DNA from 2 places in the Cytobacillus pseudoceanisediminis genome. Region 1 is predicted to be linked to the other one. Evidence: riboswitches for the same ligand, from Rfam matches in the RefSeq annotation. Region 1 holds a riboswitch; the other holds the start of a gene.
What was found. Region 1 has a riboswitch for ZMP and ZTP ahead of M5V91_RS03895 (phosphoglycerate dehydrogenase). Riboswitches for the same ligand answer to the same signal wherever they lie in the genome.
Positions count from the first base shown of each region.

Region 1 (4,033 bases):
GGCTTCTGGGCATGACTTTCAAGGGATCGCAGAAAAGGTATGGTTTTTATCAGGATGGACGGGTCTTCCGCTGCCACTGATTGCTGCAGCAGCTGAAATAACTTTTCTTCTTCCTCATTTGCAAAAGAATCCTCAGCCTCATCTTCCACTGGGTGCTGAAGCTGCTTCCGTGCACGGTTCAGCGAGGACTTCACTGCAAACTCAGTGGTCCGAAGTATATCAGCAATCTCTTTTGTTTGATATTGAAACCCTTCCTTCAGCGTGAAAACAACAGCCTGCTTTAATGTCAGCCTATTGAGGAGATGGGTGATTGCTTCTGTGCCATCAGGGCTGAACTCCTTCATTTCCCGTTCCGGCGCCTCTTGAAGCTTTTCCCGCTTTCTGTTTCTAAGAGTGTCAATCCAGCAATTATAGACAATCTTCTTTAAAAGAGCCTGATTAATTTTCTCAGGCGAATAGCTTCTATAAGCGCGGATGATTGCCTCATGGGCCAGATCGTCCCCGTCCCAGCGGTTCTGTGCAAGAAACCGGCTATAACGCTGCAGTGAAGGATAGATATCTGCAATACAGCTTTCCTTCTGCTTTATGGAATCCCTTGATTCAGCCTGAACTTTCCCTTGCTTCATAAACCTGTTCACTCCTTTAATACATCTCTGCTTCTATAACGGAATAAGAGAACAAAAAGATACGGGTGATTAATATTTTTTATCAGTTTATTCTAAGGATAGCTGATTTTATACTTGTCATATACCTTTTTTGATTCATTCCTTCGTGCAGTTAAAAAAAGCCCCAATCCCTGCGGAATTGAGGCTGTATTTTTATATAATTCGTGACTTGATAATGCCTTCAATTTGATTAATCTGTTCAAGCAGTCCAGGGATGACATCACCATTAACTTTATTATCGATATCGATCATGGTATACGCATATTCACCGCGGCTGCGGTTCACCATGTCCGCAATATTCAGCTGGTAGCTTGAAATAGCAAGTGTGATTTGGCCGACCATATTAGGAATGTTTTTATGAAAAGCAGTGACACGCCGCTTGCCTGTGTAAGGAAGAGCAGCATTTGGGAAGTTAACTGAGTTTTTGACATTGCCTGTTTCAAGGAAGTGCTTCACCTGTCGTGCTGCCATGACAGCGCAGTTTTCCTCAGATTCTTTTGTTGAAGCGCCAAGGTGCGGAATTGCCACTGCGTTTTTCATTTTCAGGATATTTTCATTTGGGAAATCTGTAATATACTTGCCCACTTTTCCGCTTTCAAGGGCGGCTGCCATATCTGATTCATTCACAAGCTCCCCGCGTGAGAAATTCAGAATATGAACACCATTCTTCATCATGCTGAATGTATCTTCATTGAACATTTCCCTTGTATCATCGGTTAATGGAACATGTACAGTGATATAGTCAGATTCTGCAAACACCTGCTCAATGGTCATGGCGCGCTGAACATTGCGGGATAAGTTCCAGGCAGTGTCAACCGAAATGAATGGGTCAAAGCCTACGACATCCATATCAAGTTCAAGTGCATCATTGGCCACAAGGGCCCCGATTGCCCCCAATCCGATCACACCGAGAGTTTTCCCCTTAATTTCTTTTCCGACAAATTGCTTTTTCCCTGCTTCTACAAGCTTAGGAATCTGGTCTCCTTCATCTTTCAGCGTTTTGGTCCAGGAGATGCCGGCAAAGAGATTGCGGGATGAAGCCATTAAGGAAGTAAGCACCATTTCTTTTACTGCATTCGCATTGGCACCAGGTGTATTAAAAACAACAATGCCCTGTTCAGTGCATTTCTCAACCGGAATATTATTCACACCCGCGCCTGCACGGGCAATTGCTTTTAATCGATCACCCAATTCCATTGAATGCATATTAAAGCTCCGAAGGACTATCGCATCCGGATTGCCGCTTTCATTATCGATTGTAAATTGATCCTTGTTAAACACCTCAAGACCGCTTGGCGCAATCGCATTCAGCGTTTTAATCGTCTTCACTCTGTCTAAAGTCATGGTACTCACTGGATTCTCCCCTTTTCAACTAACTTTGTCAGATTTTAAAACAGAAAGAGGCAAGGGTAGAATCCCTTACCTCTGCCCAGGCGAACGGCTTCGACACTATGTGCTCCCTCGCGGTGATCCGCGTTTCGCCAGTTACACATAGCCTTTTCAGTTTTTTAAATCTTATCAAAGTCTTCTGAAAACTTCAACCCTTTAAAGCGCTTACATTACTAAAATTATTTTTTATTTTTTCTACAGTATATTTTTCTTATTTTGTACACTATGCTTTTCGAAGTTAGTTATTAGGATAACATTTTCATTTCTGCAATGTACGCAAATAATTTCTGTTATCCAGTCATAAAAACAGCTTATAACATTTTATCTGTAAATAAAATTTGACTATCCGAAAGAAAATGTAAAAAACTGCTTCCCTGCACCTCTCTCCTTTTATCAGATTTTGCGAAGTTCTTTAACTTCCGCTTCTGCTGCACATTCATAAACACCAGAGTATTCCACAAGTCCGATCTCGCAATTTTTGCCGATTTTTACATTTTTCCCTCTTACGACAAGAGCTGCTGTGCCTTCGAGTTCGATGTCATCCCCTTCAATTAAATCCGCCTCCAGTTTCAAGGGAAAAATGGATTTGATTAATTTTAATAGGGTTTCTCTATGCTGTGTCACTTTAATTTTTCTGCCGCCGATTTCTTTCGCTTTACTGTCTCCAAAAAGCTTAATATCAATAGTTTCAGCGTTCAGTAAACCATCTACTGAAAATGTCCCTTCAGCACGGAAGACCTCCGCTTCACAGTCCCCTTCAATAGTTACTTTCCCATTCACAGCGATTACTTCGCATTTTACAGAGCCTCCGATAGTGGATCTTCCGGCGACTTCAAGGTTTTGACAGCTGACAGCTTCAGAAATGACGGCAGAGCCATTGATAACAAGGGATTCAGCTTTAACAGCTCCATGGATCTTTGCTGCACCACTGATCTTTCCCTTTTCAGTTTTTATGTTTCCAAGGACAGTGCCCGTCCCGTTACAATGAAATCTCTCGCATTCAATATCACTGTTTACCGTTCCCTTTCCATTTAATTCAACCTTCTGATATGTACCTCCATTAGACGATCCCACTCCATTAATTATTAAGTTCCCTAGTGTTTTCATATTCACAGCAAAATTCCCCCTATACCAATTTGGATTTTAATTCCTCTGCACAATGTTCTAACGATAAAGTGGCGGCCACTTTTGTTCCTTTTTCAAGCAGGACTTGTTCCCCGTTAACCGAAATCAGGCAGCTGGACATTCCAAGTTTGCGAATAAAGCAGATAACAGCTTTTGGCTGCTGCAGGATACTTTGATGATCACTCAATAACTGAAGAAGCATTTTCCCTTCCTCGATATGGATATCTCCGGATTCAAGCAGGATGGAAAGGATATAAAGCTTCAAAATCTCATGGTAATTGAATTCGTTAAGCTCTCCCTGTGTCTCGAGAAAGATATTCATAACCGGTTCAGAAGCTATCCCTTTAGCAATCAGGCTTTCCTTTGTCAGCTTCAGATTCGAAGCATTCAAGGAAAACAAATCTGCCAGCTCATCCAGTGAAAGGCTATCCTTCATCTTTTGTATTTTATCGACTCGCTCCAGAATTTTCTCTTTTGGGAAAAATGTCTCCTGCCCTGTAAAAGTTGATTTTCTGACAAACCAATCCTCCGGTATCAGGCTTTTCCTTTTCCACCGATAAAGCTGCCCATAAGAAATTCCAGTTAAATCAAGGACTTCTTTTTTTGAAATTAATTCATCGCTCAATTCCAGGTCTCCTTTCCGATGGTATGATTGTAACATAACACTGTTACGTTAAGAATATTGTATTATTCATTTTTTTCCGAGGTTTTTCGACAAAATCCCGATTTTACACCATGAAATCAATCCAGGATGAACTCCCCTTTATAAAACAGTGTTCTATTTAAACAAAAAGACCTGGCTCTCTATAGAACCAGGCTTCTCTTCATTCGTATATTTTTAATAGGTTATACTG
Region 1 covers NZ_CP097349.1:711,136-715,168, reverse strand. Annotated here, with positions in the region: gene M5V91_RS03900 (sigma-70 family RNA polymerase sigma factor) at 1-626, opposite strand, end outside; gene M5V91_RS03895 (phosphoglycerate dehydrogenase) at 819-2,018, opposite strand; ZMP/ZTP riboswitch at 2,086-2,164, opposite strand; gene M5V91_RS03890 (polymer-forming cytoskeletal protein) at 2,448-3,161, opposite strand; gene M5V91_RS03885 (YhbD family protein) at 3,181-3,804, opposite strand; gene M5V91_RS03880 (GNAT family N-acetyltransferase) at 4,004-4,033, opposite strand, start outside.

Region 2 (4,033 bases), 230 kb from region 1:
GGTGATATCCTGACCACCGTAAACAGGAAGTGTCCGGACTCCTTTTACCTGTCCTATACGGTTTAATTCTTCTGCCACCTGTACAGCAAGCTCCCGTGTTGGCGCAAGGACTAGACCTTGAATACCTTCGTTTAAATCAATCTGCTCTAACAGCGGCACACCAAAAGCAGTGGTTTTTCCAGTTCCAGTCTGCGCCTGGCCAATCATGTCCTTCCCCTTCATTCCGATTGGAATTGCCTGTGCCTGAATTGGTGTTGGTTCCTCGAAGCCCATATTGGAAAGGGCTTTTACTATTTCATTACTTAAGCCAAAATCTGAAAAAGTTGTCAAAATATAATTTCCTCCTTGAATTGCAAATCTTATTAGGTACTGAAAGATTGTTTTTTGTATAAAGACATGGACACTTTACTAGGCTTTCCAGTTTGTATCTCTTTTTTACATTTCCGTTTGCACTATTTTTAAACTTTTTGAAAGTGAAGTATTTTAATTGGGTGAAATGAAAAATACATATTCCTAAAAGCAGTTATTACAGAAGATCTGTTTTGAGGAATGCTGAAGGCTACAAAGTGGATAAGCAAACATAAAAAGGTGATGCATGATTAGACATGCATCACCTCATTTTAAGCAAAATTATGCTTTTGTTACGTTAGCAGCTTGAGGTCCACGGTTACCTTCAACGATTTCGAAAGTTACGTCTTGACCTTCTTCTAAAGTTTTGAAACCTTCAGTTTGGATAGCGGAGAAGTGTACGAATACATCTTGACCTTCTGAAGATTCGATGAATCCGAAACCTTTTTCTGCATTAAACCATTTAACTTTACCTGTGTTCATTTGTGTTGCCTCCCAATAAATTGTTTTTCACTATAATGTACCATATAAACTTAAACATAAAAAAGTCGCAGCTTGCAGAAATGAGGATGAACGATCGCCTACATTTCTTTGCAGCTACGACTACTTATCCAAAAAGTATATAACGAACTTTACAGCGTTAACCTAATAATAAACGACACCCAGTTATAAGTCAATCCTTTTAAAGATCAATTTTTATTTAGGGATAAATGAACTATTTATGCTTCCCTTGTATTTCAGCGATTTTTTCTGCAGCATGAACAGTATGTTTCAAAAGCATGGAAATCGTAACAGGTCCAACTCCTCCAGGTACGGGGGTAATGGCAAACGCCTTTTCAGCACAGCTTTCATACTCTGCATCCCCAATATTTCCTTCATTATATCCGGCATCAAGGACAATAGCTCCTTCTTTAATCCATTCACCCTTGATAAAGTTAGGTTTCCCTACAGCTGCTACTACAATATCAGCTTGCTTTACAATTTGGGGCAGATTTTTGGTATATGAATGGCACGTAGTGACTGTTGCGTTTCGATTGAGTAAAAGGGCAGAGACCGGCTTGCCAAGGATTGGGCTTCTGCCTACGACTACAGCATGCATACCTTCAGCACTCAATTTATAGAAATCCATAATTTCCAAAATAGCTGCAGGTGTACAGGACGGATATTCACCAAAACCGAATGCGGTCTGTCCATATCCAAGGCTTGTAACACCGTCTACGTCTTTTTCAATAGCAATAGCTTCGAAAGCTTTTCGTTCATCTATATGTCCTGGTACGGGATGCTGTAGAAGGATTCCATGTACAGAAGGATCATTGTTTAATTCTGCAATCTTCTCTAATAGTTCTTGTGTTGTTGTATCCTTTGACATATGAATACGTTTTGATAATATGCCAAGTTTTTCACAAGCATTCCCCTTCATCCGTACATACGTTTCAGAGGAAGGGTCATCTCCCACCAAAATTGTGGCTAAGCAAGGGACGATATCCTTCCCCTTCAATTCTTCAATTCGATCCTTTAATTGGTCTTTCACATGTTTTGCCACAACAATTCCATCAAGAATAATCTTTTTTCCATGCATATTCCTCCTATAGGAAAAGCACCTATTCGGCTGACGGGCTTTTCCATTTTGTTATGAAAAAAAGAGACAAGGGTATCCCTTATCTCTGCCCAGACGACCGGCTATACATAGACGCAGCTCCCCAGCGGTTCATTCCGCATTGTCGTCAGTCACTGCGATTTTGAAAAGCTATTCTAATGAATACATCATACCACAAAAACACAAATAATTAAACTGAAACTTATTCAAACGTTCGTGTTTTTTTGCGAGATATATAAAAAAGGACAGCAAATACTGTCCTTATAAATGATATATTTGAGTTAATTAGTTATACCTAAAACAATGAAAGCCCTGCCTCTCTTCCATCCTTGCGGCTCCTAGACCGCGCCAGTGGGAATCAGGTTGGTCGGAATTCTTTCCGACTTAGATGCTCTCTGAGATTTTAATATTAAATGGTAAGAAACTTACTGAAGTAAAAATACGGAGAAGTGTCTGGTTTATAGAAGATGATTAAGAAGAAAATTCAGCATTAAGCTGTCCACACAAATTATTCTTAATTACAAACACATGCTTACTCTTTCAAAATCCTAAAGAGCATGAAACATAATAAAAAGCCGCAGTTTCACAAAAAAGAAGGTTCGGCTGCCGAACAATCCAAGTGAATTAACGACTTCAACAATATACCTCAAATACTTCAATCACTATGTTATCTTATTTACGGTAAAGTGTCAAGAAAATAACTTGTCACCCGCTTATTAGCCTTCTCCTTTATACTCTGTTACATCAAAATAATCGGTTGTGTCTTTATAGCCATTAAATCCAATATCCAGATCATGAAAATATCGGTGCAATTTAATTAAAACTTCCTTATCCTTAGTGCCCGACTGCACAGTTTCTGCCAGCCGTGTTATTGTGCCCAGGTCAGCCTGCAAATCCTCATTCTCAGCTGATATTTTTTTAAGCGAATTTACGATTAATTCAGCCTGATCTCTTTGTTTTGGCCAGCTGACTTTACGATCTCTTCCCCATCCAAGTGTTTCATTATAAAAAGTATGATTGGAGGCAATGAAGTCCCCTAAATCATCGTACATTAATCCCTGTTCAGATGTCTCCGCATTTGCTGAGGTTTTTTGAACCTTTGATTCATCCTTATTTAAAAAGACAAGTACACTATATGCTATGGCAATAGCTATGACCATTCCCAGAATTGAAAGAAACCTGTTTAATTTCTTGTTTTTTAGCAATTTGAAAGCCTCCATTTGATTTTGATAATGTATGCTGAAACTAAATGGAATTATTGCCATTCTTCCTTGTCTGAAGAAACCTTCCCTGACTGCAAATGTTTTCCATGTTAATACATTCTATGCCAACTTTCCTTTCCCCTTCAACACCAAATAAAAAAGCTTTTAACACTGAGTGTCAAAAGCTATTTCTGATTTTTCTGAGCAAGGAAAACCTCGATAAAATCAATAACAAAACGTTCCAGATCAAACTCCATCGCTATATTATCAAGTGTTTCGGGCGGATCAACTTCGGGCACCGGCCTAAAGTCAGCTATGCTTTTACCCTTTGCCTTTCCAAACTGTTCTATTCTCACTCTTCGTTTTACATATTTGGCAAGATCAGGATTTGTGAGAACACTTAATACAAGAACATCATGAAGAGGTGCACCCTTAATTCCCGGGACAAGCTTTTGATAAGCCTCATAATAATAATCATAAGCAGGTTTAATTAGATCTTTAAAAGGCGATTGAGTATTATCTGCAATAAAATCAATCGTTTCAGGCCTGATAATCGCTTTATTTGTTACATTTAGGGGAAATATATAGATGTTTTTTGCTTTTTCAAGCACTGAATCCGCTGCAATGGGGTCAGCGTAAAAATTCGCCTCAGCCTCTGGTGTTACATTTCCCGGAACTAAAAACGCACCGCCCATTAAATAGAATGCATTTACATCTTTATATGCATCCTTTCCATACAGAATGAGCGGCAATGCCAAATCTGTCTGCCTTCCAACTCCAACGATCACAAGGTCATTTTTGTATTCATTTACAATTTCTATAATTTTGTTTATGTCATATACCTTTATTTTGCTGATGAAATTCTCCGGAGGCTGAATGGGCCCGA
Region 2 covers NZ_CP097349.1:485,194-489,226, reverse strand. Annotated here, with positions in the region: gene cshA (degradosome RNA helicase CshA) at 1-330, opposite strand, end outside; gene M5V91_RS02695 (cold-shock protein) at 631-831, opposite strand; gene M5V91_RS02690 (bifunctional 5,10-methylenetetrahydrofolate dehydrogenase/5,10-methenyltetrahydrofolate cyclohydrolase) at 1,064-1,927, opposite strand; ZMP/ZTP riboswitch at 2,008-2,090, opposite strand; gene M5V91_RS02685 (hypothetical protein) at 2,662-3,150, opposite strand; gene M5V91_RS02680 (nucleoside hydrolase) at 3,333-4,033, opposite strand, start outside.
Region 2: it holds a riboswitch for ZMP and ZTP, as region 1 does, so the genes downstream of both, M5V91_RS02690 (bifunctional 5,10-methylenetetrahydrofolate dehydrogenase/5,10-methenyltetrahydrofolate cyclohydrolase) here and M5V91_RS03895 (phosphoglycerate dehydrogenase) in region 1, are expected to answer to the same signal.